DNA from 2 places in the Martinezella sp. CNPSo 3890 genome. Region 1 is predicted to be linked to the other one. Evidence: riboswitches for the same ligand, from Rfam matches in the RefSeq annotation. Region 1 holds a riboswitch; the other holds the start of a gene.
The links. A riboswitch is a leader RNA that binds a small molecule or an ion and turns the genes downstream of it on or off. The one in region 1 is predicted to bind FMN.
Positions count from the first base shown of each region.

Region 1 (15,836 bases):
GCGCAGCTTGACGTAGAGCGGGCCTGTGCCGCCCACGGAAAGGCGCTCCGGCGAGAAGATTGCACTCAAATCTTCGGTCATGCCCTGTTTTCCTCTCCGCCCCGCAGCAATTTTGCTGCCAGTTCCACGGCGCCGCGCAAGACATCGCCCTTGGGTTCGGCGAGAATCGCCCTGTGACGCTCGTCGAGCCAGGGACGATAGGCCTGAGCGACGCCGCCGAGAAGGCAGATCGAAGGGCATTCCGGCCAAAGCAGCGCGTCCAGGCTTTCGGTTATCGATTTTGCCGCAGCTCTCACGATGTCGATGGCGACCGCATCCTCCATTCCGGCATATTCGAAGATAACAGGCGCATAGCGGGCAAAATCCTTGGGCTTGGAGGCGTGCGCAAATTCGACGATCCGTTCGGGATCATTGCCGTATTCCGCCATGATTGATGCCGTCAGCGCTGAGCCGGGTGTCACCCGGTCATGAGCCAGAAGCGCTTTTTCGAGCAGATCGCGACCAAGGCGTGCGCCGCTTGCCTGATCGCCGACGACAAACCCCCAGCCGCCGATGCCCCAGCTTTTGCCGCCGCGGCGGGCATTGTAGACGGAGCCGGTGCCAAAGGCGCCGATAACGCCATCGGCGTCGCCAAGCGCGCCTTGAAGGGCAATGGTCGCATCGGTGACAACACGCGTGCTCGCAAAGGGCAGGGCGCCTTCGACCTGCTTACCATAATTGCCGACATTGGCCCCGGCGGTTCCGATAACGGCAGGCAATTCCCGCAGCAGGTCAGAGGCGAGGTTCGCATCGATCAAGGCCTGCTTTGCCGAGGCGACGATATGGATCAGCGAGTTTTCCAGATCGGAGAGGATGTTCGCCGCGCCGGCTTTGCCGGTGCCGAGCACCTTTCCCGCAGCGTCTATGACAGCCGCCCTGCAACTCGTGCCACCGCCATCGATACCAATTGCAAACTGCCCCATCACGCCTCCGGATGCCGCCTGTTCCCCGTTTTTCCATACAATACCAAAAAAATACCATTTACCAATAGGCAAGGCAGGCATTTTTGATTGTTTTTATCCCATTGAATTGCCTTGTTAAATTAATGAGCTCCAATCTTTTTGCATCCGAAAGTTAAATTCGGCTGGACAATTGGTATTTTTTTGGACTTAATTCGGTCCAAGGGAACAGTGCGAACGGACATCGGCAAAGCCGGCAGAAAAACAACAGCCGGTAAGTGAGGCGGAAGGGCGCGCATCTCGTCGTTGCGCCAGGCCGTTAGGGATCAGGAGGATCCCGTTTCGACGTTCGTCATAATTTTCCCGCGTGGTTCTTGCTGTGTCTCCGTCTAGTGGCGGCGACGGCAATTGATTGGGCCGATCGGGCAAAGCCTCTGAAGCCTTTTGCATGGAGGGGTCGGCAATATTGGCGGTCCCTATGGAGCGCTGACCGTCTCCTCGGACAGGCCAGCGGATTTTCAGATCGAGAACAGCGCCTTGCCATGGCGCGGAAAACAGGAGAGGGAAATGAAAACCAATGTTCTGAAAGGCTTGCTTCTTGCATCGAGCCTGCTGACTTCCGTCAGCCTGGCGCATGCGGCCGATGTGACGCTGACGGTCGAAAGCTGGCGTAACGACGACCTGCAGATCTGGCAGGAAAAGATCATCCCGGCTTTCGAGGCGAAGAACCCGGGGATCAAGATTGTCTTCTCGCCGACCGCTCCAACCGAATACAACGCATCGCTGAACGCCAAGCTCGATGCCGGTTCCGCGGGCGATATCATCACCTGCCGTCCGTTCGACGCCTCGCTTGACCTCTTCAACAAGAAGCATCTTGTCGATCTGACTAAGCTGAAGGGCATGGAAAACTTCTCGGCTGTCGCCAAGGCTGCCTGGTCGACCGATGATGGCAAGTCGACCTTCTGCGTGCCGATGGCTTCGGTCATCCACGGCTTCATCTACAACAAGGACGCTTTCGACAAGCTCGGCCTGAAGGTACCGACAACGCGTGACGAGTTCTTCGCCGTTCTCGACAAGATCAAGGCTGATGGCACCTACATTCCGATGGCGATGGGCACGAAGGACCTCTGGGAAGCCGCAACCATGGGCTACCAGAACATCGGCCCGAACTACTGGAAGGGTGAGGAAGGCCGCAAGGCCCTGATCGCGGGCAAGGAAAAGCTGACGGACGCTCCGTGGGTCGATCCCTACAAGGAACTGGCCAAGTGGAAGCCCTATCTCGGCGACGGCTTCGAAGCGCAGGGCTATGCCGACAGCCAGAACCTCTTCACGCTCGGCAAGGCTGCGATCTATCCGGCCGGCTCCTGGGAAATTGCTCTCTTCAACACCCAAGCGCAATTCAAGATGGGCGCCTTCCCGCCGCCGGTCGCAAAGGCTGGCGACACCGCCTACATCTCCGACCATCCGGATATCGGCGTCGGCCTGAATACGAAGAGCAAGCACCAGGAAGAAGCCAAGAAGTTCCTCGACTGGGTCGCTTCCGACGAGTTTGCAACCATCTATGCCAACTCGCTGCCGGGCTTCTTCAGCCTGAACTCGCATCCGGTGAAGATGAGCGATGCGCTCGCCCAGGAATTCGTTTCCTGGCGTGACAATCACAAATCGACGGTTCGTTCCACCTATCAGATCCTGTCGCGCGGCACGCCGAACCTGGAAAATGAAACCTGGACCGAATCCGCAAACGTGATCAACGGCACGGACACTCCGGAACAGGCTGCCGAGAAGCTCCAAAAGGGCCTCGACAGCTGGTACAAGCCAGGCAAGTAAGCATCGCATGATGTGGGCGAGGGGCCATTCAGGCGCCTCGCCCTTTTCGTTATCTTGAGTAATTGGATTGGCGATTATTTCGCCGTTACATTCGACACGCCTGATGTCGCTTCCAGCCGGCCAGAGAGCCGGGGCAACGGGCGGATTTGAACCTTTGCACTGCCGTCTCATCAGGCAGCCAAGAAAAACAGGCAGAAAGCCATGAGCGACGCCGCGACATCAGACGCCCTTGACGTAACGCCGATCAGGCGCTCCAAGCGCTGGCACATCCTCGTTTTCCTTTTCCCGGCCTTTGTCGTCTATACGGCGGTCATGATCCTGCCGCTGATCGAGACCTTGCGGCTGTCGCTTTACAACGTCGTCGACAATCAATCTGTCTTCGTCGGCCTGAACAATTTCAAGGTCCTGTTCGGCGATGACCGCTGGTCTCACGATTTCTGGAATGCGCTGCGCAACAACCTGATCTTTTTCGCCATCCATATGTGCGTGCAGAATCCGATCGGTGTGGCGCTGGCTGCACTCCTGTCCTTACCGAAGCTGCGTTTCGTCGCATTCTACCGCACCGCCATCTTTCTGCCGACGCTGCTTTCCTTCGTCGTCGTCGGCTTCATCTGGAAGCTGATCCTCTCGCCGCTCTGGGGTGTTGCGCCTGAGCTTTTGAATGTCATCGGTCTGAAATCGTTCTTCGCCCCGTGGCTCGGCAGGCCGAGCACGGCGCTGGTTACCGTCGCGCTTATCTCGGTCTGGCAATATGTCGGCATTCCGATGATGCTGATCTATGCCGCGTTGCTCAACATCCCCGAAGAGGTGATCGAAGCTGCCGAATGTGACGGCATCACCGGCTGGAGCCAGTTCTGGAAGATCAAGTTGCCGCTGGTATTACCAGCGATCGGCATCATCTCGATCCTGACCTTCGTCGGCAATTTCAATGCGTTCGACCTGGTTTATACCGTACAAGGCGCACTGGCGGGGCCGGATGGCTCGACCGATATTCTCGGCACGCTGCTTTACCGAGTCTTCTTCGGCTTCCAGCTGCAGCTCGGTGACCGCTCGATGGGCGCGACGATCGCGACAGTGATGTTCCTCATCATTCTGGCCGGCGTTTCCTTCTATCTTTTCATCGTGCAGCGGCGCATCCGCCGCTACCAGTTCTGAGGAGGGCGCTCCATGTCCAAGGCACGCACTTCCCTTGTCCGCACCGGCTTCGTCCATCTGGCACTTATTGCGTATACGCTGGTCGCCATCTTTCCGGTGTTTCTGACTGTCATCAACTCCTTCAAGGATCGTGCGTCGATCTTCCGCGCGCCCTTGACCGTTCCGACGCCGTCCTCCTTCAGCATGATCGGCTATGATACCGTTCTGAAGCAGGGAGATTTCCTCACCTATTTCCAGAACAGCTTTATTGTCACGATCGTCTCGATCATCCTGACACTGCTGTTCGGCGCGATGGCCGCCTTCGCGCTGTCGGAGTACCGCTTCCGTGGCAATACGGTCATGGGCCTTTATCTGGCGATCGGCATCATGATCCCGATCCGCCTCGGCACCGTTGCGATCCTGCAGGGCATGGTGGCCGCCGGCCTCGTCAACACGCTGACGGCGCTGATCCTTGTCTATACGGCACAGGGTCTGCCTCTCGCGATCTTCATCCTGTCCGAGTTCATGCGGACGGTTTCTGACGACCTGAAGAATGCCGGCCGCATCGACGGCCTCAGCGAATATGCGATCTTCTTCCGCCTCGTCCTGCCGCTGGTTCGCCCGGCGATGGCGACGGTTGCCGTCTTCACCATGATCCCGATCTGGAACGATCTTTGGTTCCCGTTGATCCTGGCGCCGAGCGAGGCGACAAAGACGGTGACGCTCGGATCGCAGATCTTCATCGGCCAGTTCGTCACCAACTGGAATGCGGTGCTGGCGGCGCTGACGCTCGCTATCCTGCCGATCCTCATCCTATACGTCATCTTTTCGCGCCAACTCATTCGCGGCATTACCTCCGGAGCAGTCAAGTGAGCCTATATGAAAAGCCGATCCGCGTTCTCGTTGCCGGCCTTGGCAATATGGGCCGCAGCCATGCGCTGGCCTATCACAACAATCCGGGCTTCAAGATCGTCGGCCTCGTCAACCGCTCCAAGCGGGAGCTGCCCGAGGAGTTGCGGGGATATACGGTCCATCCGGATTTCGAGACGGCGTTGAAGGAGCTGAAGCCGGACCTCTGCTCTATCAATACCTATTCCGACAGCCATGCCGATTTCGCCGTCATGGCCTTCGAAGCCGGCTGCCACGTCTTCGTCGAGAAGCCGCTGGCCACGACGGTCGAAGATGCCGAGCGTGTGGTCGCGGCGGCAAAGAAAGCCGGCAAGAAGCTGACGATCGGCTATATCCTGCGCCATCATCCCTCGTGGATGCGGTTGATTGCCGAAGCGCGCAAGCTCGGCGGCCCCTATGTCTTCCGCATGAATCTCAATCAGCAATCGAGCGGCCCGACCTGGGCGACACACAAGGCGCTGATGCAGATGACGTCGCCGATCGTCGATTGCGGCGTGCATTACGTCGACGTCATGTGTCAGATCACCGATGCCAAGCCCGTCGAGGTGCGCGGCATGGGCCTGCGGCTCACGCAGGAGATCAAGCCGGACATGTATAATTACGGCCATCTGCAGGTGATCTTCGAAGACGGTTCCGTCGGCTGGTACGAGGCCGCCTGGGGTCCCATGATCTCGGAGACGGCCTTCTTCGTGAAGGATGTCATGTCGCCGAACGGCTCGGTTTCGATCGCCATGGATCAGAACGCCAAGTCCGACGATATCGACATGCATACGAAGACATCCGTCATCCGGCTGCATAGCGCTGAAACGGGACCCGACGGCCAGTTCATCCGGCCGGATCAGGACTTGCATATGGACGGCGAACCGGGTCACCAGGAACTGTGCAACTTCGAGCAGGCCTTCATGCTGAAGGCCATCCGCGAGGATCTCGACCTCAATCGTCATATGACTGATGCCGTTCAATCTCTGCGCATATGCCTCGCTGCCGATGAGAGCGTGCGCACCGGCAAGCCCGTTTATCTATAAGGACAAAAGACTGTGGGATCGCTTCAACTGAAATCCATCCGCAAGGCCTATGGTACGCATGACGTGCTGAAGGGCATCGACCTCGAGGTGAAGGATGGTGAGTTCGTCATCTTCGTCGGTCCTTCCGGCTGCGGCAAGTCGACCCTGCTGCGCAGCATCGCAGGTCTCGAAGACGTGACCTCCGGTGCCGTGCTGATCAACGGCCAGGATGTGACTGTGACGCCGCCCGCCAAGCGTGGCATCTCGATGGTCTTCCAGTCCTATGCGCTCTATCCGCATCTGACCGTCAAGGACAATATGGGCCTGGGCCTCAAGCAGGCCGGCACGCCGAAGGCCGAGATCGACAGCCGCGTCGAAAAGGCCTCTGGCATGCTCTCACTTGCGCCCTATCTCGCCCGCCGGCCATCGGAACTTTCCGGCGGCCAGCGCCAGCGCGTCGCCATTGGCCGCGCCATCGTGCGCGAACCGGAGCTTTTCCTCTTCGACGAGCCGCTGTCGAATCTCGATGCGGCGCTGCGTGTGCAGACGCGCCTCGAAATCGCCCGGCTGCATCGCAGCCTGCAGGCAACGATGATCTACGTGACCCACGATCAGGTCGAAGCGATGACGCTTGCCGACAAGATCGTCGTGCTCAATGCCGGTGCGATCGAGCAGATCGGCTCGCCGATGGAGCTTTATAACCGCCCGGCCAATACTTTCGTTGCCGGCTTCATCGGCTCGCCGCAGATGAATTTCATCGCGGCCGAGCGTCTCGGCGAAAGCGGCGCCAAGACCGTCGGCATCCGCCCCGAGCATATCACGCTATCACGCGATCAGGGCACATGGGCCGCCAAAGTCATCCACGTCGAGCATCTCGGTGCGGACACCATCATCTATCTGGAGTCGGAGGCCACCGGTCTACTCACCGCGCGTCTCTTCGGTGAACACAAATACGAGCCGGACGAAATGGTTTATGCGACGCCGGATGCGAACCAGATGCATCGTTTCGATGTGAACGACAAGGCGATCCGGGCGTGAATGGCCCCACCGAGACGAGGCAATAGGCTCCGTCTCGGCTGCATCTCGTCCGCTTGAGTTGCATCGTCATTCGCTTTGCGGCCGCGGAGGATCGCCCGCTGTCAGAGCAGCCCGCTCAATGACTTCGGCTATGTGGACGGAAAGGGCGGGATCGGAGACGGCGCGGGCAAGCGTCAGACCACCGCTCAGCGTAGCGAGAAGAACGATGGCACGATCCTCTGCCGTCGTTTCACCAGAGCTTGTGCTCCCCGGCAGGCCGGCGGCGACATCGGCGATGAGTTTTTTCAATTCCACCGTATAGGCGCGGCGCGTTTCCTCATCGGCACGCATGACATCGGGGGAAAGGCTTGGCAGTGTGCAGCTGTCACCGAGATCGCAAGTCCGCTTGTAGCCGAGGTAAAAGCTGGCGAGCTCCTTCAACCAGTCTTTCGGCTGGTTTTGCCTGAGCGTCAGGATCGCTTGGCGCAATTCTTCCAATCCTTCCACGACTGCAGTGCGAAACGCTTCGCTCTTGGACTTGAAGTGTCCGTAGAAGGCGCCGTTGGTAACGCCGGCCGCTTTCGTCAGTGCATCGATGCCTGCGCCGCCATAGCCTTCCCTGCGAAAGACTTGCCCTGCAGCAGCGACCACCCGCGTCCGGGTCTCTTCCTTATGTTCGGCGCTGTAGCGCATTGCTATCTCCATTGAGAGCGATCTCTCTTTATTGCTTGCATAGAGAGCGATCGGTATGTATCGTTAAAGAGTGATCGGTATATATCAATTGCCGTCATAGGTCCAACAAGGAGATACCCCATGCCCATTACACTTACCGTGTCCGAAGGACTGCTTTCATCCGAAGCGCAGGCAAAAGCTTTTGCCGGACTTACGGGTGCAGTCCTCGATGTTGCCGGCCTGACCGGGAATGAATTTATGACGGCCAATGTCATCGGCTCGATCAATGTGCTTCCGGCCGCACATGTGCTGGCAGCCGGAAAGCCCGTCGCTGCGGCCTTCATCGAACTCAAGTTGCCCGAAATCGCGCTTGCGACCACCGAAGCCAAGCGCGCTTTCATTGCAAGGGCGACTGATGTCGTCGAGCAGGCGGCCGAAGGGCGGATCAAGCGTGAGCATATCTGGTCGAACATCGTCTATGCGCCTGAGGGTGCTTGGGGCATTGCGGGACAAAGCTACAGCAATGCCGATCTGGTTGGCGCTATTGCGAGCGCCGCAGCGCCTGAGGTTGAAGCTCATCGCGCGTGAGATGAGATAATTGGCATTGATACCGGGCGGCTGCGTGGGCCGCTCGTCCGACAACAAGGGAGGCAGGAGATGCAACTCGCCAATTATCTGTTTTTCACGACGCATTGCGAGGAAGCGCTTGCCTTCTATACAGTCTGCGGGCTCGGCGAAGTGACGCTGTTGGTTCGTCATGGTGCTGATGGGGTGCCGCTTGCCAACGAAGCGATGCGGGGCAGGGTTATGCACGCTCGCTTTGAGGGGCCAGGCGTCTCGTTCTTCGCTTCCGACAATCACGATGCCGAGCCGATGAGAGGTTCCGCTCATATGCTCATGATGGATGACCGAGAGAGCACCGAGAGGATTTTTGCTCGATTGGCTGAGGGCGGCGCGGTGACGACGCCACTCGCCGTTCAGCCTTGGGGCAGCTACTACGGCAAGCTGACGGACCGGTTCGGCGTGCAATGGATGGTAGACTGCCTGCAATAGGAGCTAACTGATCACGCGCGAAAGATTATCATTATTAGTCCAGTCGTCCGGACGAATTCATGCGACTGTCATGAGGTGGAGTTATAAAGGGTTCAGTTCACTCCAACAGCGAGAGCATGATGACAAGCGCAGCAACGACTTACGCGACATGGCACAAGGAACCGCAGGGCGACGCCGCCATGGCAGAATCGCATAGCCCTTATTGGCGCCACTTCATTGAGACGGTGCCGGAGCGGGATTTCTCCTCGAAGACCGTCCTGGATTTCGGCTGCAACCGTGGCGGCTTTCTGCGGCTGCTTTATGCCATGCGACCGTTCCGACGCGGTGTCGGCATCGATATCGCTTCGGAATCGGTGGCTGCCGCTGTCGAAGCCGCAGGCAACATGCCGCTGCAGTTTCATGTCACGACCGACCTGGCGCCCTTTGCCGACAGCTTCGACGTGGCTTTCAGCTATGAGGTGATCTATCTGCTGCCGCAGTTGCGAGAGCATGCCGAGGGAATGTTCCAGGCCATGCGCAATGGGGGCGTCTATTACGCGGTGACCGGGTGCCACAATGAAATGCCGCTTTGGCCGAAGTGGCTCGAGCTGATCGGCAACAACAGCAACGCGCCCATGCAGGATCGCTCGCCACAGGATTATATCGAAGCCTTCACGGCCGCTGGCTTCGATGTTTCGGTCAGGCGTTTCGGCTATGATGGTTTTGTGCGTGCCACCAAGGATCGGAAATATTATCCGAGCATTCTCGATGCGTTGAGCTATCCAGCCGAATACAAGCTGCTGTTCCGGCTGGAGAAGCGTATCTGATATGGAGACGATCGACCGAAAGGGCGGCACCGCGCTCTGGCATCAGATCGGCGAGATCCTGGCGGCCGATATTGCCGCCGGGACTTTCGCGCCCGGAGAGAAATTGCCGACCGAGCCCGAACTGATGCAGCGGTTCGGCGTTAGCCGTTTCACCGTGCGCCAGGCGTTGGGGCACTTGGAGCAACGCGGATTGGTCCGCGCCGAACAGGGGCGGGGAACCTTCGTTCATAGGGGCGTGCTCGACTATACGCTGTCGAAACGCACCCGCTTCCACAAAAATCTGATCGAGCAAGGTTTTGAACCGGGCGGCGAGCTGCTCGTTCACGAGATCGTGCCGGCGACCGAACGCGTCGCGGCCCATTTAAAGATCGCAATCGGCGCGTCGGTCATCCATCGTCGCGGTGTCATGACGGCCGACGGTATTCCAGTGGAATTGGGGGATTCCTATTATCCGGCCGAACGTTTTCCCGATTTCGATCAGGCTAGATTGAGGCATCCGACAATCTCGGCAGCGCTCGCCAGCTATGGCGTCACCGACTATGAGCGCTTGTCGACGGAGATCGAGGCGCGCATGCCGACGGCCGACGAGGCGCGGATCCTGCGCCAGCTGAAATCCGCGCCGCTGCTGGTGACGCGCAAGGTGGATGCGGATACCGACGGAGTGCCGATCACCTATTCGGAATCGGTCTGGCCGGCCGAGCGCACCACATTCAATCTCGATCTGCGATGAGAGCGCCGGAGAGCCCTTGAGGCTCTTCGTGAGCTTGAACTAGCGGTGGGAGAGGATATTGACCACCTTGCCGAAGGGGTCGCGGACGTAGAAGCGGCGCACACCCCACGGCTCGTCCGTCAGGTCATACAATATGCCGAAGCCCATGGAGGTGGCGCGCTGATAAAGCGTATCGACATCGTCGACTTCGATGGAAAGGTCGGGGACGAGCGTTCCCGAACCGCCCTCGCTGGCGACGCTGATCTGCGGCACTGTTGCCGCTTCAGAGGCGAAGGTCAGGATCCAGCCGTGATCCATGACGATGTCGAGGCCGAGCAGGTCGTGGTAGAAAAGACGGGCCGTGGCGGGATCGGCGGCGGACAGGTTCGGGATGATGCGTAGGACGGTCACTGACGTTTCTCCCTGGTGGACATGGAGGCGGGCAGATGCCGCGCCTCCACTATGCTAAGCTTAAACTGTGACAGCGGGCAGCAGCTTGGCGCGTTCTGCGAGAATATGGCGGCAGGCGCTGGCGACTTCCCGGCCCTTGATGATGAAATGTTCCTTGAAGAACTGGATGTGGGCTTCCGACTCCTGGAAGTGATGCGGGGTCAGGACTGCCGACAGGATCGGCACGCCGGTGTCCAGCTGGACGCGCATCATAGCATCAAGAACCGTATTGGCGACAAATTCATGGCGATAGATGCCACCGTCGACAACGAAAGCGGTGGCAACGATTGCGGAATAACGGCCGTTGCGGGCGAGCGTCTGAGCATGCAGCGGAATTTCCAAGGCGCCGGGCACGTCGAAGATATCGATCGGCGACGCACCTTCCGTCGTCTGCCATTCGGCAACGAAGGAGTCGACCGAGCGATCGACGATATCGGCATGCCAGCGAGCCCGAATGATCGCGACGCGGCTCGGCTGGGTAGAAATCGAAATGGTCATGAATTTTGCCTTTCAAGGGTTGTTGTCAAATATCCCTTGGGCGAACACGCAACATCGCGGCATCCCTCGCGCGGAGGAGGTGCGATCCTGCTTGCTCTCTTCCATCCGGACTATACCGTCGGCTCCGGCATCTCACCGGATCTGCTGACCCTTCCGAAAGCTCGGAAGGCGCTCGCGGGCTCGAGGAAACTCCCCATACCGCCGGTGGGGAATTGCACCCCGCCCTGAGAACGTCCGGACTATAAATGCTTTCTCTCATGAAAATCAAAGAAAAACGCCGGGTTTCTGACCCGGCGTCCGCGAATAATTTTCCAAAATGACCCTGCGACGCACGGTGCTTTCTCAATCCTGAATCACGAGCAGATCGGAGGAGGCGAAGCGCAGCGTCACCTTCTCGCCGACGCTCGGAGGCATCATCCCGGGGCTGTTGAACATGTCGAAGGAAATCGTGTTGCCAGCAACGTTCATGCGGGTGCGAATGACCGAACCCAGGAAGTGTGCCGAAGAGACTTCGCCCGTGAGAGCCGTATCGCCTTTGGCCGATTCCGCCAGCGAACCGGCTTCCGGACGCAGGGCGAGTGATACGGTGTCGCCCGGTTTATAGGCCGTCACCGACTGCTTCAGGGTCACACCCTGATCGCCGATCATGATGCGGTTGCTATCGGGATCGACGACCTTGCCTTCGATCAGGTTTAGCGTACCGACGAAGGAAGCGACGAAGCGGGTTGCCGGCGTGTTGTAAATCTCGAAAGGCGTGCCGATCTGATCGGCGCGACCGGCATTCATGACGACGATGCGATCGGAGATCGACAGGGCTTCTTCCTGATCGTGGGTCACGAAAACGGTGGTGATGCCGAGCTGCTGCTGGATGGCGCGGATTTCTTCGCGCAGCGAAATGCGGATCTTGGCATCAAGGGCCGAGAGCGGCTCGTCGAGCAGGAGGACCTGCGGCTTGACGGCGATGGCGCGGGCGAGCGCCACGCGCTGCTGCTGGCCGCCGGACATCTGATAGGGATAGCGGCCGGCCAGATGATCGAGCTTGATGAGAGCCAGCATCTCCTTGACGCGCTTGTCGATGTCGGGCTTTGCCATGCCGGCCACCTTGAGGCCGAAAGCGACGTTGTCGTGCACCGTCATGTTCGGGAACAGCGCGTAGGCCTGGAACACCATGCCGATGTTGCGCTGGTTCGGTTTCAACGCCCGCTGATCCTTGCCGTTGATCGACAGGGTGCCGGCGGTCGGCGTTTCGAAACCGGCGATCATGCGCAGCACGGTCGTCTTGCCGCAGCCCGACGGTCCAAGGAAGGAGATGAATTCTCCCTTTTCGATTTGCATATTGAAATCGTGCACGACCTGAATGTCGCCGAAGGACTTCTTGATGTGGGTGAGTTCGAGAAAAGCCATGGTGAGAAGCCTTACGCCTTAATCGGAGCGGATTTTGAGAAACGGGAAACGAGCTGCAGCAAGCCCATGCTGAGCCAGGTAACGGCAAGTGCGATAATGGCTAGGGCAGAGGGCTCGTAAGCTCTATTGGCGCCCATGAGCTGCATGTAGGGCCCGAATGCCGGACGGTTGAGCAGCGATGCCATGGTGAATTCGCCCATGACGATCGCAAGGGTGATGAAAGCTCCGGAAAGCACACCGCTCATGACATTTGGAAAGATGCATTTGAACATGATGGTTGTCCATTTTGCACCAAGGCTTTCGGCAGCCTCCGTCAGCGTGCCGACATCAATGGTACGCATCGCCGTATCGACCGAACGATACATATAGGGCAATGACAATACAATGTAGGAGCAGACGAGCAGAATGTTCGTCGTCGAATTATAGCCGGTCAGCGGCAGGATCGACGACGAATTATACAGTCGCAGATAGCCGAATACGATGACGATGGCCGGAATGACCAGCGGCATCAGGGTGATGAATTCTACGACAGGCCGAAGCTGAGGCAACCGCAACCGCACCCAATAGGCCGTGGGCACAACGAGCAACATGCCGAAGATGATGGTCAGAAGCGCCATCAACATGGAGAAGCCAAAGGCCGTTATGAAGCCGAAATCCGAAAAGACGGAGGCATAGGCGTCGAAACTGTAAGCGTTGCGCCGCATGCGCAGCGAGAACTCCAGTGTACCGATGAGCGGCACCAGGAAGTAGATGAGGCCGATGGCAACGGCGATCCAGGCAAAGAATTTTTGCAGCTTCATTTCTGCCACCGTTCAGCGCGCATGCGCATCAAGATATAAATGACGTTTGAAATACCGGTGATGACGATCATGCCCAGCGCAAGCGCATAGCCCAGATTGGCATTGTGCAGCACGTCGCCGCGGATCTGCGCATAGAGCACGATCGGAACGATATTCAGCGAGCTGCCGGTAAGTGCAATTGCCGTCGCGATGGCGCCGAACGAATTTGCAAACAGTAGCAGCGTCGTGCCAAGCAGGCTCGGCCAGAGGATCGGCAGGGCGACCATCCGCCAATATTGTCCATTGGTTGCGCCGAGAATGGAAGCCGCTTCGTGCCATTCCTTCTTCATGCCGTCGAGCGCAGGTGTAATGATCAGCACCATCAGCGGGATCTGGAAGTACATGTAGGTAATGGTCAGGCCGAAGAAGCTCAGCAGGTTGAAGCCGGTGCCGTAGAGGTTGAAGCCGAAGTGAGCGAGCAATATCGTGACCAGACCCTGGCGGCCCAGGGTGGCGATGAACGAGAAGGCCAGCGGCACGCCGGCGAAATTCGATGCGACCCCTGAGAAGGTCAGGAAGGCGTGACGGATCCAGCTGGGAAGCCCGCCAAGGACCAGCGCCCAAGCCAGGTAAAAGCCGATGATCGCGCCGCCGAGCGCCGAAGCGACCGAGATTTTGATACTGATCCAATAGGCGCTCATAATCGTCGGCGTGAACAAGTCGCCGATATTCTTCAGCGTCAGGCTGCCGTCAGGCGTCAGAAACGCGCCTGCGACCAAATAGATCGTCGGCAAAATCAGAAACAGCAGCGCGAAAATTAGGAAGGGCGCTATGCCCAGCCAGTCGACAACCACGCGCTTGTTGATCATGGGAGTGGAACTGACTGTCGATGTTGTGACGATGCTCATGATTGACCCAATCCGCGGCGTCAGAAAAATGGAAAACCTCCCCACCGAAGCGGGGAGGTCATGTCAGGTCGGATTACTGTACGTTCGAACCGACGACAGAATCCCACTTGGTTGTGATGGCGGTCTTGCCGGCATCCTGTTCTTCTAGCGTCGGGAAGACGGCCTTTTCGTAAGCGGCGGCCGGCGGCAGCTTGTCGAGAAGTTCCTGCGGAACCTTCTTGTTCTTCGCCAGGTCGTTGAAGCGGATCGGGTGGCAATAGCCCTTCAGCCAGCCGATCTGGCCTTCGTCGGAATAGAGGAATTCCATCCAGAGCTTGGCAGCGTTCGGATGCGGAGCGAAAGCCGAGATCGCCTGGACGTAGACACCAGCGATAACGCCGGAAGCCGGAACAGTGACGTCGACCGGCGGGTTGCCGTTCAGGCTGTCGCGCCAGGAGAGACCGTTGTAGTCCCAGGCGACGACGATCGGGGTTGCACCCTGAGCCAGCGAGGCGGACTTGCCGATGACCGGAACGAAGTTGCCGGCCTTGTTGAGCTTCGCGAAGTAATCGAGACCGGCGGCGCCGATCTTGGCGGCGTCCTTTTCGCCGGCTGCGAGGCCGGCGGCGTAGACGGCCTGAACTGCCTGGTTCGACGTGCGCGGGTCACCAGCGAGCGAAACGGTGTTGGCATATTCCGGCTTCAGGAGGTCAGCCCAGTCCTTCGGCGGGTTCTTCACGACGTCCTTATTGGTGACGAAAGAGAGAACACCGTAGTAGTCGCCGTACCAGTAGCCTTCGGCATCCTTGGCGCTGTCCGGAATGGAATCCCAGGTGGAAACCTTGTACGGCTGCAGCAGGCCTTCCTTCTTGGCCGTCGGGCCGAAAGAGAGACCGACGTCGATCACGTCGGGAGCCTGCGGGCCGGTGTTGCCCTTGTTGGCGCGGATTGCCTCGACTTCATCGCCCGAACCGGCATCCGGATTCAGTTCGTTGACTTCGATGCCGTATTTCGCCTTGAACGCAGCGATCAGGTCGCCATAACCGCACCAGTTGTGGGGCAGGGCGATCGTGGTCAGCGTGCCTTCCTTCTTAGCGGCAGCGATGAGATCGGCGCTCGGTTCTGCGGCCGCGATAGCCGTCGAAGCGACGAGCATCGCCGTAGAAATTGTCAGAAGACGATGAATTTTCGAGATCACTGCATTTCCTCCTTTTGGGTTTTCAGTGTCTGGCGTTGCTGTTAATGACGTTACATGAAGGTTGTGTGACGACTTCAAAGTGTTGCGTTTGCTGAAAACGCAGTCGATTTTTGCTTCTAATCGACAAGTATGACAGTCGCTGTATTTCACACCCTTCACGGACCGTTATTTTCTGTTTTCATTCCCCTTCAACTTAGCTTGCGAAACAGCTTGGTTTGCTCGAAAAGACCTTCCAGTGTCTTCATACGCTCGCTTGTCTCGTCCCATGTCGAGCTTTGTACGGCTTCGATCAGGGCTTCGACGATGAAGAGGGTGACAACCGATGAATCCCAGGCGGACGGCGCCTCGATCTGCACGCGGAACGTGTATTTCGCATGCTTGGCGGCGGGCGTTGCCCACTGGTCGGTGAAGACGATGATTTCCGCGCCACGCCGGCGGGCGGCGGCGGCCAGATTGACCATTTCCTGCTCGTAACGCCTGATATCGAATATGACGAGCAGATCGCCCGGATTCATGTTCAGGACATATTGTGGCCAGGTGCTGGAATTGGA
Region 1 is NZ_JBXSOR010000003.1:437,295-453,130, reverse strand. Features, by position in the region: gene AC13RC_RS12085 (GntR family transcriptional regulator) at 1-81, opposite strand, end outside; gene AC13RC_RS12080 (glucosamine kinase nucleotide-binding domain-containing protein) at 78-962, opposite strand; gene AC13RC_RS12075 (ABC transporter substrate-binding protein) at 1,506-2,765, shown strand; gene AC13RC_RS12070 (carbohydrate ABC transporter permease) at 2,967-3,920, shown strand; gene AC13RC_RS12065 (carbohydrate ABC transporter permease) at 3,933-4,772, shown strand; gene AC13RC_RS12060 (Gfo/Idh/MocA family protein) at 4,769-5,833, shown strand; gene AC13RC_RS12055 (ABC transporter ATP-binding protein) at 5,846-6,850, shown strand; gene AC13RC_RS12050 (TetR/AcrR family transcriptional regulator) at 6,917-7,522, opposite strand; gene AC13RC_RS12045 (tautomerase family protein) at 7,643-8,089, shown strand; gene AC13RC_RS12040 (VOC family protein) at 8,159-8,554, shown strand; gene AC13RC_RS12035 (class I SAM-dependent methyltransferase) at 8,674-9,360, shown strand; gene phnF (phosphonate metabolism transcriptional regulator PhnF) at 9,362-10,090, shown strand; gene AC13RC_RS12025 (VOC family protein) at 10,130-10,480, opposite strand; gene AC13RC_RS12020 (6,7-dimethyl-8-ribityllumazine synthase) at 10,541-11,017, opposite strand; FMN riboswitch at 11,107-11,253, opposite strand; gene AC13RC_RS12015 (ABC transporter ATP-binding protein) at 11,360-12,421, opposite strand; gene AC13RC_RS12010 (ABC transporter permease) at 12,433-13,221, opposite strand; gene AC13RC_RS12005 (ABC transporter permease) at 13,218-14,108, opposite strand; gene AC13RC_RS12000 (ABC transporter substrate-binding protein) at 14,182-15,285, opposite strand; gene AC13RC_RS11995 (MurR/RpiR family transcriptional regulator) at 15,474-15,836, opposite strand, start outside.

Region 2 (15,836 bases), on a different contig from region 1:
AGCGCCAGCAACCTGTCATCCCGCAGCGCCTCGTGTCGAGCAATAGAAACAATGCGTTGAAGCAGCTTGTTACGTCACAGCCTGAGGCGGTGAAGGCCTCCCAGTCGGGCTGAGCGCGCCTGCAGAGGCCCCATCATTATTCGTTGAAAATCTTGAAGGTCAGGCAATATCAGCTGGACCAAGGACAGTTCCCTCTCGCCCAGTACATGTCAATGATCGGCGAGTACGGCACGCCCTCGATCATCCCGCGACCCGCGGCTTACCGGCCGGCCTCGTTACCATCTGCCAGCGGCACGAACAAACCAAGCTTGACGTCACGCAGCACCACATTCGTGTGCATACGCCGTATCTGCGGATTCTCCGCCATGATCACGGCGGCGATGTCGTCATAATGCTCGACATCCCTGGCGGTGACGATCGCAATGAGATCGACCGCGCCCGTGACGTAATAGACCTGCTGGATATGATCCTGCTTTTCCGCCCAAAGGCGGAACTTGGCAAGCGCATCGTAATTGTCCCGCTCGATCTCCATGCCGACAATGAACACCATTGGAGTTCCGGTCGCCTTGCGGTGGACGACCGCGATTTCCGCCTTGATGATACCGTCCTCGCGCAACCGTTTCAGGCGCCGTTGCACAGCCGAAGTCGAAAGGCCGACCTCCTCCGCGATCGCTTCGGCAGTGAGCTGGCAATTGCGCTGGACGATATCGAGAATATCGCGATCAAAGCGATCCAGATTTTCCATTCCCGCTCCTTTCGGCGTCGATGAACTTAGGCGACGACATCTCTGTTCCATCGTAAAAGATGCACAAGAAATACATTTTTGCTTTTTATATGCAAAATAATCGGAAATTGCGCGCAAATTCCGCTCTCCTTCGCGATATTCTCCGCAAATTGTTTTTCATCGGAATTCTATATGACAGAGCTGCCCTCCCAGGCTCTTCGCGTGGAAGATCTCCACAAGAGCTTTGGGTCACATCAGGTCCTCAAGGGCGTTTCAACGACCGCCCATCAAGGGGACGTGATTTCCATCATCGGCTCGTCCGGTTCCGGGAAAAGCACGTTCCTGCGCTGCATAAACCTGCTTGAAATGCCCGATCGCGGCCGCATCGTCGTCAACGGCGAGGAAGTCGCGCTGAAGCAGGGACGCCATGGACAGATGCAGCCGAAAAGCTGGCGGCAGATCGAACGGATGCGCAGCGGATTGGGCATGGTATTTCAGAGCTTCAATCTCTGGGCGCACATGACCGTTCTCGAAAACATCATCGAGGCTCCGGTGCATGTCCTCGGCGTCCCCCGTCGCGAGGCTATCGACAAGGCAGAAGTTCTTCTCAACAAAGTCGGGCTTTACGACAAGCGCGACGCCTATCCGGCCTTTCTCTCCGGGGGACAGCAGCAAAGAGCGGCGATCGCTCGCGCGCTTTGCATCGACCCGGCCGTGATGCTCTTCGACGAGCCGACATCGGCGCTCGATCCCGAACTGGTCGGCGAGGTCCTCAAGGTCATCCGCGATCTCGCGGAAGAGGGCCGAACCATGCTGCTGGTCACCCACGAGATGCGCTTTGCCCGCGATGTCTCGAACCACGTTCTCTTCCTGCATCAGGGACGGATCGAGGAGGAAGGGCCGCCAAAGCAGATCTTCGACGCCCCGATCAGCAGCCGATGCCGGGAATTTACCGGCATGCTGACGTCCTGATCCACATCCCATTCGCAGACAACACCATTAGGAGAATCCCTTATATGAGAATGGCTTCCACTCTGTTCGCCGCGCTTGCCTTCGCTCTCTCTTCGATGACGGCGCAGGCCGAGGTTCGCTTCGGCATCATGAACGAATCCTACCCGCCCTTCTTCGCCAAGGATGCCTCCGGCAAATGGCAGGGCTGGGAAATCGATATGATGGACGCCGTTTGCGAGCAGATGAAAGAGAAATGCTCGATCATCGAGCTTTCCTGGGACGGCCTCATTCCGGCGCTTCAGAGCAAGAAGTTCGATGTGATCTGGTCGTCGATGTCGAACACGGCGGAGCGTTCGAAGATCATCGATTTCACCGACAAATATTATAACACGCCCAGCACGCTGATCGGCCCGAAGGACCAGAAGACCGGAGCGACGGCAGACGATGTCAAGGGCAAGACCATCGGCATCCAGGTGTCGACGATCCAGTCGGAATATTACAAGAAGTACTTCGCCAAGGTTGCAGACGAAAAGACCTACCAAACGCTCGACGAGGCGTTTCAGGACCTCGCTGCAGGCCGCATCGACTACGTCTTCGGCGATTCCCTTGCGCTTGATGCCTTCCTCAAGAGCGACAGCGGCAAGGATTGCTGCGCCAAGATGGGCGATGTCGCCGACGACAAGGAAATTCTCGGAGCCGGCGTTTCGGGCGGTTTGCGCAAGGAAGACACCGAGCTCAAGGCTAAGCTCAACGCAGCGATCGCCGCGGTACGCGCCAGCGGCAAATACGACGAGATCACGAAGAAGTATTTCAGCTTCGATATCTACGGCGCCAAGTAAACGATCGCAACGATGGCGACCTCTCCTCAGGGCATTCTGGACCTGCTCTCCCCCTATCCTCCGGGCTGGGGTGGAGTACTCTTGACCGGGGCCGCCTCCACGGTCGCCATCTCCGCCGGCGCTTTTCTGATCGGCCTTCTGCTCGGTACGGGCGGCGCGCTCGGCAAGCTCTCCGGCATCAGGCCGCTCCGGCTGCTGCTTGAACTCTATACGACCGCCGTCCGCGCGGTCCCCGAGCTGATCCTGATCGTCGGGCTCTATTACGCAGGGATGGACGGCCTCAATCGGCTCCTCATTGCGCTCAATCTGCCGGCATTCGAATTGAATGGCTTCGCTGTCGCGGTCGCCGTGCTTGGCTTCGTGCAGGGCGCCTATATGACGGAAGTGCTGCGCGGCGCGATCCTGGCGATCCCTGTCGGCCAGATCGAGGCGGCAAAGGCATTCGGCATGGGCGCACGCCTGCGTTTCCGTCGCATCATCTTACCCGCCCTGCTGCCGAATGCCCTTCCCGGTCTTGCCAATCTATGGATGTCGGTCACCAAGGACAGCGCTCTCGTCGCCGTCGTCGGCTACCAGGAACTGGCTCTCGCCACGCGGCTCGCTGGCGCTAGCACCAAGCACTATTTCATCTTTTTCCTGGCTTCCGCCCTCATTTATCTCGCTCTCACGCTCGTCTCGAACGCCCTCTTCGACCTGCTGGAGCGGCGTGTACGCCGCGGCCAGCCGAAGCTTGCCTGAGGGGTGCCGGCATGACCTTCTCATGGATATCCGCCTATTGGCCGCTTCTGTTGACGGGAGCCGTGCAAACGCTGTCGCTGCTTGTGATTTCCGTCGTCTTCGGCTTCGTCATCGCGATCGGCCTCGCCTTTTCCCAGGTCAGCGGCGGCCCCATCCTGCGAAGCCTTGCGCGTGGCTACTGCACCTTCTTTCGGGGCACGCCGCTGCTGATACAGCTCTGGCTGCTCTACTACGGCGTCGGCTCTCTTCTGCCGATGATCCCGGGAATCCGCCAAAGCCTGTTCTGGCCGATCCTACGTGAAGGTTTCTTCTTCGCGGCCGTCAGCTTCACGCTGAATTACGCGGCCTATGAGGCGGAGGTTTTGCGCGGTGCATTGCTGGCCGTTCCGAAAGGCGAGCTGGAAGCCGGCCGCGCCTTCGGCATGCGCCCCCTGACGCTGACGCGGCGCATCTGGCTGCCGCGCGCCATTCGCATCGCATTGCCGACGATCGGCGGCGAAATCGTCATGCAGTTGAAGGCAACGCCACTCGCCTTCACCGTCACCGTGATGGACCTCTATGCCGTTGCCACCAAGGTTCGTCAGGACACCCTGCTGGTCTACGAGCCTCTGATCGTCGTCACCGTCTTCTATCTCGTCATCACAGCCATCATCGCGCGAAGCTTCCGGTTCCTGGAAGCGCAGGTGCCGGTGCGGCGCTAACCCCGGCATGAAGGAGAGATCAAACCTCTCCGCAGATCCGAGCCATTCTGGAGATCCCATTCATGAGCAAACCCTTGATCCTCGACGGCGGCATGAGCCGCGAACTGCTGCGTCTCGGCGCGGAACTGAAGCAGCCGGAATGGTCGGCGCTGGCACTGGTCGATTCACCGGAGATTGTCCGGCAGGTGCATGACGAATTCATCGCTGCCGGCTCGGATGTCGTTACGACCAACAGCTACGCGCTCGTGCCCTTCCACATTGGCGAGGAACGGTTCTGGAAGGAAGGGGCTGATCTCATCACCCTTTCCGGACGGCTGGCGCGCGACGCCGCTAACGCCTGCAAGGATCGAAAAATCCTGGTCGCAGGCTCCCTGCCTCCGATCTTCGGCTCCTACGAACCACAGAATTTCGATCCGTTACGCGTTCAGGACTATCTCAAGGTTCTGGTCGAAAACCTCTACCCTTACGTCGATGTCTGGCTCGGGGAAACCCTCAGCTTGATCGCGGAGGGAGAGGCGGTTCGGACGGCGGTCGCTGAAACCGGCAAACCGTTCTGGATCTCCTTCACGCTTGCGGATGACGCCGCGCAAAGGAATGGCGCCTCGCCTAAGCTCCGCTCCGGCGAACTTGTCGAGGATGCGGCTCGGTGGGCAGCGTCATCTGGCGCGGACGCGCTCCTGTTCAACTGCAGCAAACCGGAAGTCATGCGCAAGGCCGTCGATGCGGCAGCGGAGGTTTTCAAGCAGGGCGGCAATAATCTGCGGATCGGCGTCTATGCCAATGCTTTCGAGGGAGAACAAGGCGAGTCGGCCGCCAACGAGGGCCTTCACGCGACCCGTCAGGATCTGAATGACGACGCCTATTCGCGCTTCGCCTGTTCATGGGTCGATGCCGGCGCGACGATGGTCGGTGGTTGCTGCGGGATCGGCGCCGGGCATATTCATAGGCTGAGGAAGGCTCTCCTTCATCCTCAAGGAGCATAGGAGAGCCTTGCGCAAGCATCGATCCGGGCAGGATCAAAATAGGCTGTATCGGAACGATCAGGCAGCCTTGAAGGGAGCGCTTGCGGCCCTGTAGGCAATCAGATCCTCGATCGTCACGAGATGGAGGCCATGCCGCTCGGCAAAGACCTCAAGCTCTGGAAGGCGGGCCATCGTGCCGTCGTCGTTCGCCACTTCGCAGATGACGCCGGCCGGCGAAAGGCCGGCAAGCCGGGCCAGATCCACGGCTGCTTCCGTGTGCCCAGGACGCGACAGGACGCCGTTTGGATGCGCGCGAAGCGGAAAGATATGACCGGGCCGGGCAAATTCCTCCGGACGCGATCCGTCCCTGACGAGGGCTTGAACGGTTGCCGCCCTGTCGGCGGCGGATATTCCGGTCGTGGTTTCCGGAATGTAGTCGACGGAAACGGTGAAGGCGGTCTTGAGGACTTCCGTGTTGCGCGGCACCATCAACGGAATATCGAGCTCGTCGAGCCTCTCGCCCTCCATCGGAACGCAGATGAGACCACGGGCATGGTTCATCATGAACGCGATCGCCTGCGGTGTGACCGCTTCCGCGGCGATCACCAGATCGCCTTCGTTTTCGCGGTCACGATCATCGACAACCACGATGATCTCGCCCCGCGCAATCGCAGCGATCGCATCTTCAATTTTCGAAATTGCCATTTTCCTGCCTTTCAAGGGTTGCCGTTCGAAACGGCGTGCATGGCCGGTCAAAGCCACCATTTTCCCTTGGGCGAACAAGCATGTGAACGCCGCCACGACGCGGCGTCTCCTGCGTTGCTCTCTTCCATCCGGACTATACCGTCGGCTCCGGCATCTCACCGGATCTGCTGACCCTTCCGAAAGCTCGGAAGGCGCTCGCGGGCTCGAGGAAACTCCCCATACCGCCGGTGGGGAATTACACCCCGCCCTGAGAACAATTGAAAGATAAGGGATCAATGCCTCATTCCGCAAGAGGCTTTGATCGCCAAAACGTCGAGAATCCGATCCGCCCAACGAACGCACCGTTCCTCATTGTCGAACTACGACATGATCAAGCCGCCATCGACATTGATCGTCTGGCCCGTGATATAGGCCGCATCGTCGCTGGCCAGGAAAGTGACGAGACCGGCGACATCTTCGCCCGATCCGGCCCGTTTCATCGGAATGCCCTGGACCCATTCCTTCATGAGTTCGCCGGGGCCGTAATTGCCCAAAAGCTTCCCCCAAGCCTGGTCGTTATAGGCCCACATGTCGGTTTCGATGATGCCTGGGCAAAAAGCGTTCACTGTGATGCCTTCGGTCGCGACTTCCTTGGCAAGGCTCTGGGTAATGCCGACGACGCCCATCTTCGATGCCGCATAATGCGGCGTGTAGATGAAGCCGTCCCGCGCCTGGCCGGAAGCGGTATTGATGATGCGGCCGCCGCGGCCATGTTTGCGCATGCGGGCAATCGCCTCCTGGGCGCAGAGGAAGACACCTTTGGTATTGACCGCCATGACCTTGTCCCATTCGCCCTCGGTCATGTCCTCGACGCGGGCGATGGTGATGACACCGGCATTCTGGATGGAAACATCGACGGCACCGAAGGCCACCTCAGCCGCCTCGTAGAGCCCCTTCACACTGGCCTTGTCGGTCACGTCACCGACGAAGGAAATCGCCTTCCCGCCATCAGCCTTGATCGCATCGGCGACCGCATGGACGGAATCCTCATTGGCCGAGACTACGAGATTGGCGCCCTCACGCGCGAACCGTCTGGCGATCGCGGCCCCGATGCCGCGGCTCGCGCCGGTGATGACCACGGTCTTGTTTTCGAAACGCTGCATTCCTATTCCTTTCGCGGTGACAGCCACGCCAGGCGCCGGCTCAAGGGGCCGAGCGCCCGCCTGTTGCTGGCGACTTCAAACGGCGGCCGAGATAATCCCGGCAAACTCCGATGCCTTCAGGGATGCGCCCCCGACCAGGGCACCATCGACGTTGCGAACGCCGAAGATTGCCCTTGCGTTCGATGCTTTGACCGAACCGCCATAGAGGATCCTGACATCCCTCCCCTCTTCTCCCAGCCGCTTTTCAAGCGCCTGGCGGATGGACGAATGCATCTCCTCGATCTGCTCCAGGGTCGGAACTAGCCCTGTTCCGATCGCCCACACTGGTTCATAGGCGATCACCGTGTTCGAACTGGTTGCGGTGTTGGGAATTGATGCTTCTAGCTGGGCACGAACCACTTCGATCGCCCTGCCCTCGTCCCGTTCCGCACGTGTCTCCCCGACGCAAATGATGCTCGTCAGCCTGGTCTCATGGACCGCGACAGCCTTGGCCGCAACTGCGCCGTCCGTCTCCCTATAGGCCGAGCGCCGCTCGGAATGTCCCAGAATGACGAAACGAGCGCCGATTTCGGCGAGCATCTCGGCGGAAACATCTCCGGTATAGGCGCCTGAGGTCCGCGCGTGACAATCCTGTGCCCCAATGGCAATCCCTGATCCTCGCACCCGTTCGACCGCTTTCTCGACCAGCGTTAAGGGCGGGCAGACGACGATGTCACACGCCGCGTGGTCCGTTATTCCCTTCAGCGCCTCGATCTCGGCCAGGGAGGACGCGAGACCGTTCATTTTCCAGTTGCCGGCAATCAGTTTCCTCATCGCATCACCAGCAGCAAAACCCGCCATCGACGAGCAGATCGACGCCCGTCACGAAGCTTGCGGCATTCGACAGCAGGAAGACGGCGGGGCCGACCATCTCATCGACCGTTGCCATGCGCTGCATCGGCGTCTGCTCTTCGAAAAGTTTTGTCTGATGAACCATTTCCGGACGCGTGTTCATCGGCGTCGCCGTGTATCCCGGCGAGATGGTGTTGACGCGGACGCCGCGACCGACCCACTCCATCGCGAGCGACTTCGACATGTGGATCACACCGGCTTTGGAGGCGTTGTAATGAGCCTGGCTCAGGCCGCGATTGACGATAACGCCGGACATAGAGGCGATATTGACGATCGATCCGCGCCCGTTCTTCAGCATCGCGCGTGCTTCCGCCTGGCAGGACAGAAAAACGCCCTTTAGGTTGATGTCCATCAGCGTCTGGTACTGTTCTTCTTCCATCTCTTCCGCGGGATTGGCGTTGGCGATACCGGCGGCATTGACTGCAAGCGTCAAGGCCCCAAGTTCCGCCTCGGTACGCGCAACCGCCTCCCCGAGAGAGGACTTGCTGGTCACATCGGCTGCAATCTGGATGGAACGGCGACCGGCAGCTTCGATATGCGAAGCCGTGTTCGCTAGACCATCGTCGGATCGACGGTCCAGAAGCGCGACGTTGGCGCCGCACTGCGCAAGACCGATGGCGATACGCTGCCCAATCCCGCTTCCGGCGCCGGTCACAAGCGCGACCTGTCCCTCAAGATCGAAAAGCTTCGGGGCGTTCAGAGTGATGTCGGACACCGCTCTTCCTTTCTGTTTGTCTAGATTGTCGCAAGTTCCATGACAGAGACGTCATTGGCCTCGTCACGATTGAGAATGCCTGCCTGCTTGCCCTGTGCAAGCACGAGAATCCGGTTGGAGACACCAAGAACCTCCTCGAGATCGGAGCTGACGACGATGACGGCCACCCCCTGCTTTGCGAGGTTGACGATGATGTCGTAAATGCTGGCTCGCGCGCCGACATCGATGCCACGGGTCGGCTCATCGAGGACGACGACCTTGGGGTCACGCATCAGCCACTTTGCGATGACGACCTTTTGCTGGTTGCCGCCCGACAGGTCCGAGGCATATTGCTCGGCCCGGCCTTTGACGCCGAATTTCGCCACAGCCTTTTCGGCGAAAGCACGTTTGACACGTGATGTGATCCAGCGTCCACCGAGCTTGTCGAGGTTGGCATAGATGATGTTTTCACTGATGCGATGCCCGACGACGAGACCCTGCTCCTTGCGATCCTCGGGCACCATCACGATGCCCTTGGCGATCGCATCGGCCGGATTGCGAAGCTTGAGCTCCTCACCCTCCAGCTTGATCGAGCCGGCGATGATCGGATCAGCGCCAGAAACGGCACGGACGAGTTCGGTGCGGCCGGCACCAACCAGCCCGGCAATGCCGAGGATCTCCCCGGCGCGAACTTCGAACGTCACGTCCTCGAAGGACCGGTCAGGCGAACTCAATCCGCTGACCTGCAAAACAGGGCGATCCGTCGGTTCGGGAAGAGCCGGGAACATCCGGTCCAGCGAACGGCCGACCATGCTTTCGACGATGGTACGAACAGGTGTGGCGCTGTCGGCGAACTCCTGAACCCGCTCGCCATCGCGCAGGACGACGATGCGATCGGTGATCTGCTTGATCTCCTCCATGCGGTGGGAGATGTAGATGATGCCGACACCTTCAGACCGAAGCTTTCTCACCTGCTCGAACAGCGCTTCCGTCTCCGCGCCACCAAGCGCTGCGGTCGGCTCATCGAGAATCAGCAGCTTGGCATTGAGCGCCAGCGCCTTGGCGATCTCGATGAGCTGCTGATTGGCAGTCGACAGGCCCGCGACCTTGCGTGTCGCTGGAATATGTAGGTTCAGGCGTGCGAGCTGTTCCTGGGCGCGCCGGACCATCTGAGGGCGATCGACAGCCCCGTTCTTCATCGGCCATCGCCCGATGAAGACATTTTCGGCGATCGAAAGATGCGGCAGGAGCTGCAATTCCTGATGGATCAGGACGACGCCCTTGTCGATCGCCTCGCGCGGAGTGGCGGGGGCATAGGGCTGCCCCAGCCATGTCATCGTTCCCTCGGAAGGCGTGCGTGATCCGGCGATGATGCCCGACAAGGTCGATTTGCCGGCGCCGTTTTCGCCGAGAAGCGCGACCACTTCACCCGGATAGACATCAAGGCTGACATTCTTCAGCACCTGAAGCGGTCCGTAGCGCTTGGATATGCCCCTCAGGGAAAGAACGGGCTCAGTCACGGCACACCTCCTCAAGATTTCAGGACGATTACGGGTGGTTGGCGATGAAGCCGGCCACGTTTTCCTTGGTCGTCAGCGTGGCGTCCATGAGCTGCACCGCGGGCACCTTCTCGCCGGCGACGAGCTTGACGGCATTGGCGACCGCGTCGCGGCCCATCTTCTGCGTCTGCTGCGTCGCGGTCACATCGAAGACACCCTTGCTGAGCGCTTCCAGAGCCGCCGTATCGCCGTCGAAGCCGCCGACAACGATCTTCTGGGACGGGTTTGCAACCTTGATCGCCTGCGCGGCGCCGAGGGCAAGCGCGTCGGCCTGAGCAAACACGATCGATACGTCGGGATTTGCCTGCAGCATGTTCTGCATGATCTGGAAGCCCTCGTCCTGGGCCCACATGTTGGAATATTGCTCGGCAACCACCTTCACGCCGGGGTTTGCCTTCAGCGATTCGGCGCAACCCTTGCTGCGGTCGACTTCAGGCGTCGTGCCCTTCTGGCCGTGGATGATCACCATCTTGCCCTTGCCGCCGGCCTGCTTGAGGATGTAGTCGCAAACGGCCTTGGCCGACGCGACGGAATCCGTTGCAAGGAAAGTGTCGCCCGGCGCGCCGTCGGCATTGCGGTCGACGTTGACGACAGGAATACCGGCATTCTTGGCGAGCTTTACCGGAACACTCGCGGCAGCGGCACCGGCCGGAATATAGATCAAGGCGTCGATATTCTGGGTGAGCAGATCCTGAATCTGGTTGATCTGCGTCGGACCATCGCCCTTGGCATCCACGGTGACGACCTGAATGCCACGCTTCTTGGCCTCATCCTCGACGGACTGCTTGATCTGGTTGAAGAAGTTTGCCTGCAGGTTCGCGACCGCCAGACCGATCTTCTTGGTGTCTTTTGCCTGAACAGAGCCCAACGACATCGCCAGCACGGCGGCCGAGGCCAGAAGTATGCGCGCAAGTTTCATTTCATTTCCTCCTTTTTTAGTGAACCCTTGGGCATATCCTCCCCCTCGGGCAAATGATCCGCTCCAAACCTTTCGGAGAGGAAATCGCTGGGATCCGCCGGACGCGGGCCAGAATGTCAGGCCCGCCGCCTGCGGATCGTTTCCGCACCGACCGCGAGCACGATGACGATGCCAATGATGACCTGCTGCAGGAATGGCGAGACGTTGAGAAGATTGAGACCGTTGCGCAGGACACCGATGATCAGGACGCCGATCAGCGTGCCGCCGATACCGCCGGCCCCACCGGAGAGCGAAGTGCCACCAATGACGACGGCCGCAATCGTGTCGAGTTCGTATCCAAAGCCGCTGGATGGCTGAACGGAATCGAGACGAGCCGCCAGTACGATACCGGCAAGACCGGCAAGTACCGCGCTTGCGACATAGACAGCAATCGTCACGAGCTGAACATTGATGCCGGCGAGACGAGCCACTTCCGGATTGCCGCCCACGGCATAGAGCATGCGCCCCTCGGAGCGGAAGTGAAGGAACACCCAGGCCACGGCGACGACCGCCAGCATCAGGAAGACCGTTGCCGTCAGCACGCCGAAATGGCGATCGATCGCGAGCATCATGAACCAGTCGGGAAATCCGACGATCTGCTGGCCATCCGTGATCATGTTCGCGACGCCCCGCGCGGCCGACATCATAGCCAAAGTTGCGATAAAGGCCGGAACCCTGAAAAGAGTGACGAGAAGCCCGACGATCAGTCCGCTCACCGCGGAGGCGACAAGTGCAACCACGATGCCGGCGGCAAGCGGCAGGCCGGCGATATTTGCCGTCCAGCCCATGACCATCATGGACAGCGCAAGAACCGAACCGACGGAAAGGTCGATGCCGCCGATCAGGATGACGAAAGTCATGCCGACGGCCATGATTCCGAGCACGGTGATCTGATCGAGAATGTTGAGGCCGTTGCGCAGCGAAAGAAACGCATCGGTGCTGAGGCTCAAGAAAACGCAAAGAGCGAGCAATCCGACAAGCGGTCCGGTAGCACCGGTGAGCTTTCTCAGCCATGCCACGGACGGACGGCTCTGTTCATTAACGTCGATCGCCACCATCATTCCTCCCAGGGACCTGAGGCTAGCGGCCATGTCTGGCGGCTAGAACTTCAAGCTAGAATATTTATTCACATATGCTGGAAAATTCATTACCAACTCACTTTGGCGCTGTCAACCGGGTCTTGTCTGCCTGTTTTGCTGACAATGGATATATGGGGGCTTGACTAACGGCCCTCCTGTGCAAAAATATAAACTAATGAATATTTATTCACACGAGGAAATAATGGAGCCTTCCGAACTTGAACGTGTTGCTCGCCAGATACGTCTGCGAGACCTCCAGGCAGTCTACGAGGCAGGGGCCGGACATATTGGCGGCGAGATGTCCGTGATCGACCTTCTGACCGCGTTGTATTTCCGCGTGCTGCGCGTCTGGCCGGATCAGCCGAAACATCCCGATCGGGACAGGTTTGTGCTGTCGAAGGGACATACGGCGTGCGCGCTCTACGTCACTCTGGCGAAACGCGGCTTCATCCCGGAAGACGAGATTTCGACGTTCCTGAAGCCGCATTCGCGGCTCAATGGACACCCCAATTGCAACAAGGTGCCGGGCGTCGAAACCAATACTGGTCCTCTCGGACACGGCCTGCCGGTCGCGGTTGGCATGGCCAAGGCGGCGAAATTATCTGGGGCCGGCTACCATACCTACGTGATCACCGGCGATGGCGAGATGCAGGAAGGCTCCAACTGGGAGGCGATCATGGCCGCGGCGCAGTTCCGGCTTGATAACCTCACCCTGATCGTCGACCACAACCGTTTCCAGCAGGGTGCCGCGCTTTCGGATACGAACGACATAGCACCTCTTCGCCCGAAGCTCGAAGCCTTTGGCTGGGACGTCAGCGAAATCGACGGCAACAACATGCACGAGGTCGTCCCGGCGCTCGAGCGCCGAAGCGAGCGCCCCCACTGCATCGTGGCCCACACCAACAAGGGGCACGGAATCTCTTTCATGCAGGACCGTGTCGACTGGCACCACAAGGTTCCGAACAAGGAACAGTACGAAGTCGCATTGGCAGAATTGTCGGAGGCACTTTAATGAACGCGCCCGTGAACGCACCCAAGCTCCATGATTGCCGAGACGCTTTCGCAGCGACGCTCGAACGCCTTGCCGCCGAGAACGAAACGATCGTCGCAGTCTGCAACGATTCGGTCGGCTCTTCGAAGCTCGGCGGCTTCAAGTCCAAATTCCCCGATCGGCTGGTCAATGTCGGCATCGCCGAGCAGAACATGGTCGGCGTGGGCGCGGGCCTCGCCAATGGCGGACGCCTCCCCTATGTCTGCGGCGCGTCACCGTTCCTCACAGGTCGATCGCTTGAGCAGATCAAGGCCGACATCTCCTACTCGAACGCTAACGTCAAGCTCGTCGGCATTTCCTCCGGCATGGCCTATGGGGAGCTCGGCCCGACCCATCACTCGATAGAGGATTTCGCCTGGACCCGAGTTCTGCCCAACCTCCCCGTGATCGCGCCTTGCGACCGCATAGAGACGGCGGCGGCTGTGGAATGGGCGGCAAATTACAATGGCCCTTGCTTCCTGCGCCTGTCTCGGGTCGGCGTGCCCGACCTGCTGCCGGAGGACTACAAGTTCGAGCTTGGAAAGGCCAATCTCTTGCGTGAAGGTTCCGATGTTACGCTCATTGCGAACGGAACGTTGACCCATCGCATGGTGAAGGCCGCCGATATCCTAGCGCGACGCGGCATAGAGGCCAGGGTGATCAATCTCGCCACGGTTCGTCCGATCGACGAGGATGCCATCATTGCCGCCGCCAAGGAAACCGGCGCGATCGTGACGGCGGAAGAACATTCGATCTTTGGCGGGTTGGGATCGGCCGTGGCCGAGGTTGTCGTCGACAACGCCCCCGTGCCGATGACGCGCCTCGGCGTTCCCGGCATCTACGCGCCGACCGGTTCTGCCGAATTCCTGCTCGATGAATTCGGCATGGCCCCACCAGCTATTGCCGACGCCGCGCAAGCGCTTATCAAGCGCAAGTAGACAAACAGACGCATTGGAACCGAGGCGGATTGCCGTCGGTTCCAGTAATTGGAGGCGGATGATTTTAGCTGGAATAGAGCCAAAGTCTGAATCCGCTTTGAAATCAAAGAAATAGAGCATGATGTCGTTCGAGAACCGCTCACACTTTTCGGTACCATGCTCGGGTGGAGGATATGATGCGGGCCATTCTGGCAATCGACCAGGGAACCACCAATTCCAAGGCGGTACTGGTCTCCGAGAGCGGAGACATCATTGCCAGAGGCTCGGCTCCGGTAGGCATCTCCTATCCGCGGCCCGGCTGGGTCGAGCAGGATCCCGATCGGATTTACGCATCCGTCTGTGAAGCGATCGCACTATGCCTGCGAAGCGCGCCCGTCGCGACAATCGAAGCGATAGCGATCTCCAATCAGCGGGAATCCGTCACCATTTGGGATGCCGAAACTGGCAAGGCGCTCGGACCGGTCTTGAGCTGGCAATGCCGGCGCACCGCGTCGGATTGCGAGCGTCTTATCGCGGACGGACATCTCAAGCGCGTCGAGGCGCTGACCGGCCTCCCCCTTGATCCGATGTTTCCTGGTCCGAAATTCCGATGGCTTCTCGATCGGGTCGCGCATGGGAAAAAGGCCCGCATCGGAACGATCGACAGCTGGCTCGTTCACTGCCTTACCGGCGGTCGCAAGCATGTCTGCGACGCCTCGAACGCCGCGCGAAGCCAGTTGTTCGACCTTGAGGCCCAAACCTGGAGCAGGGAATTGGGTGCGATTTTCGGAGTCGATATCCGGCTCCTTCCGGAGGTACTCGACAGTTCCGCGGACTTCGGAACAACGCACGGCCTTGCCGGCGTTCCGGACGGCACGCCGATCAGATCGGCCATCGGGGACAGCCATGCGGCCCTGTTCGGACACGGGGCCTTCAAGCCGGGCGACAGCAAGGCGACCTTCGGAACAGGGTCTTCCGTCATGACCACTCTTCCGCGCTTCATCGCGCCGCGCAACGGCATCACCACGACGGTCGCCTGGCGCATCGCCGGACAACCGACCTTCGCATTCGAAGGCAATATCCTCGTGTGCGCCGCGAGCCTGCCCTGGATGGCCGGCATCCTGGGCCTTCCGGATGTTGGCTCCCTTATCGACCTAGCGGCGACCGCTGAGCCTGATGGCCCGGGCTTCGTGCCCGCCTTCGTCGGTTTGGGCGCCCCTTACTGGAATTCCGACGCCCGTGCCCTTTTCTCACAGATCAACTTCAGCACAACCCGCGCGCAGATGGCGCGCTCGGTTACTGACTCGATCGCTTTCCAGGTTCATGACGTGATTACGGCCATGCGGGCGCAGAGCGGTGACGATCTCGGCACGCTTTATGTCGACGGCGGCCCGAGCCAGAACCACTTTCTCATGCAGTGCGTATCAAACCTGGTGAGGCACGCCATCATCCAGTGCGAGGCACCGGAAGCCTCCGCTCTAGGGGCAGCCTATCTCGCAGGTCTCTCGATAGGCCTGTGGCCGGATCTCGTCGCCATCGCGGCGCTTCCGAGAAACAATAAGATCATCGAGCCGGAGAACATCGACAGTACAGGCCTCCTGAACAGGTGGAATGATGCGCTGGCCCGCTCGACGTTGCGCGCAACTCCGGTTAAAGGTGAATAAAAATTCACCCCGGGATCAACGATGGCTCGCCTTAACGAACTCCGCCTCATCTCAAGAGTTGCCCAGATGTACCATATAGAGGGCAAGCGGCAGGCGGATATCGCGCAGCACCTTCGCCTGTCGCAGGCGACGGTGTCGCGAATGCTGAAACGGGCCGAGGCGGAAGATATCGTTCGCACGAGCGTCATTCCGCCCGTCGGCACCTACAGCGAACTCGAAGGAGCGCTGCGCGAGAAGTACGGTCTCCCCGAGGCAATCGTCGTCGAATGCACGGAGGACCGC
Region 2 is NZ_JBXSOR010000002.1:342,335-358,170, forward strand. Features, by position in the region: gene AC13RC_RS07775 (Lrp/AsnC family transcriptional regulator) at 260-745, opposite strand; gene AC13RC_RS07780 (ABC transporter ATP-binding protein) at 917-1,696, shown strand; gene AC13RC_RS07785 (transporter substrate-binding domain-containing protein) at 1,741-2,514, shown strand; gene AC13RC_RS07790 (ABC transporter permease) at 2,527-3,252, shown strand; gene AC13RC_RS07795 (ABC transporter permease) at 3,264-3,953, shown strand; gene AC13RC_RS07800 (homocysteine S-methyltransferase family protein) at 4,016-4,936, shown strand; gene ribB (3,4-dihydroxy-2-butanone-4-phosphate synthase) at 4,994-5,620, opposite strand; FMN riboswitch at 5,733-5,879, opposite strand; gene AC13RC_RS07810 (glucose 1-dehydrogenase) at 5,980-6,762, opposite strand; gene tpiA (triose-phosphate isomerase) at 6,838-7,575, opposite strand; gene AC13RC_RS07820 (SDR family oxidoreductase) at 7,580-8,368, opposite strand; gene AC13RC_RS07825 (sugar ABC transporter ATP-binding protein) at 8,389-9,867, opposite strand; gene AC13RC_RS07830 (sugar ABC transporter substrate-binding protein) at 9,896-10,825, opposite strand; gene AC13RC_RS07835 (ABC transporter permease) at 10,942-11,922, opposite strand; gene AC13RC_RS07840 (transketolase) at 12,146-12,955, shown strand; gene AC13RC_RS07845 (transketolase family protein) at 12,955-13,911, shown strand; gene AC13RC_RS07850 (FGGY family carbohydrate kinase) at 14,088-15,554, shown strand; gene AC13RC_RS07855 (sugar-binding transcriptional regulator) at 15,576-15,836, shown strand, end outside.
Region 2: linked by a shared signal. The riboswitch ahead of ribB (3,4-dihydroxy-2-butanone-4-phosphate synthase) and the one ahead of AC13RC_RS12020 (6,7-dimethyl-8-ribityllumazine synthase) in region 1 are both predicted to bind FMN.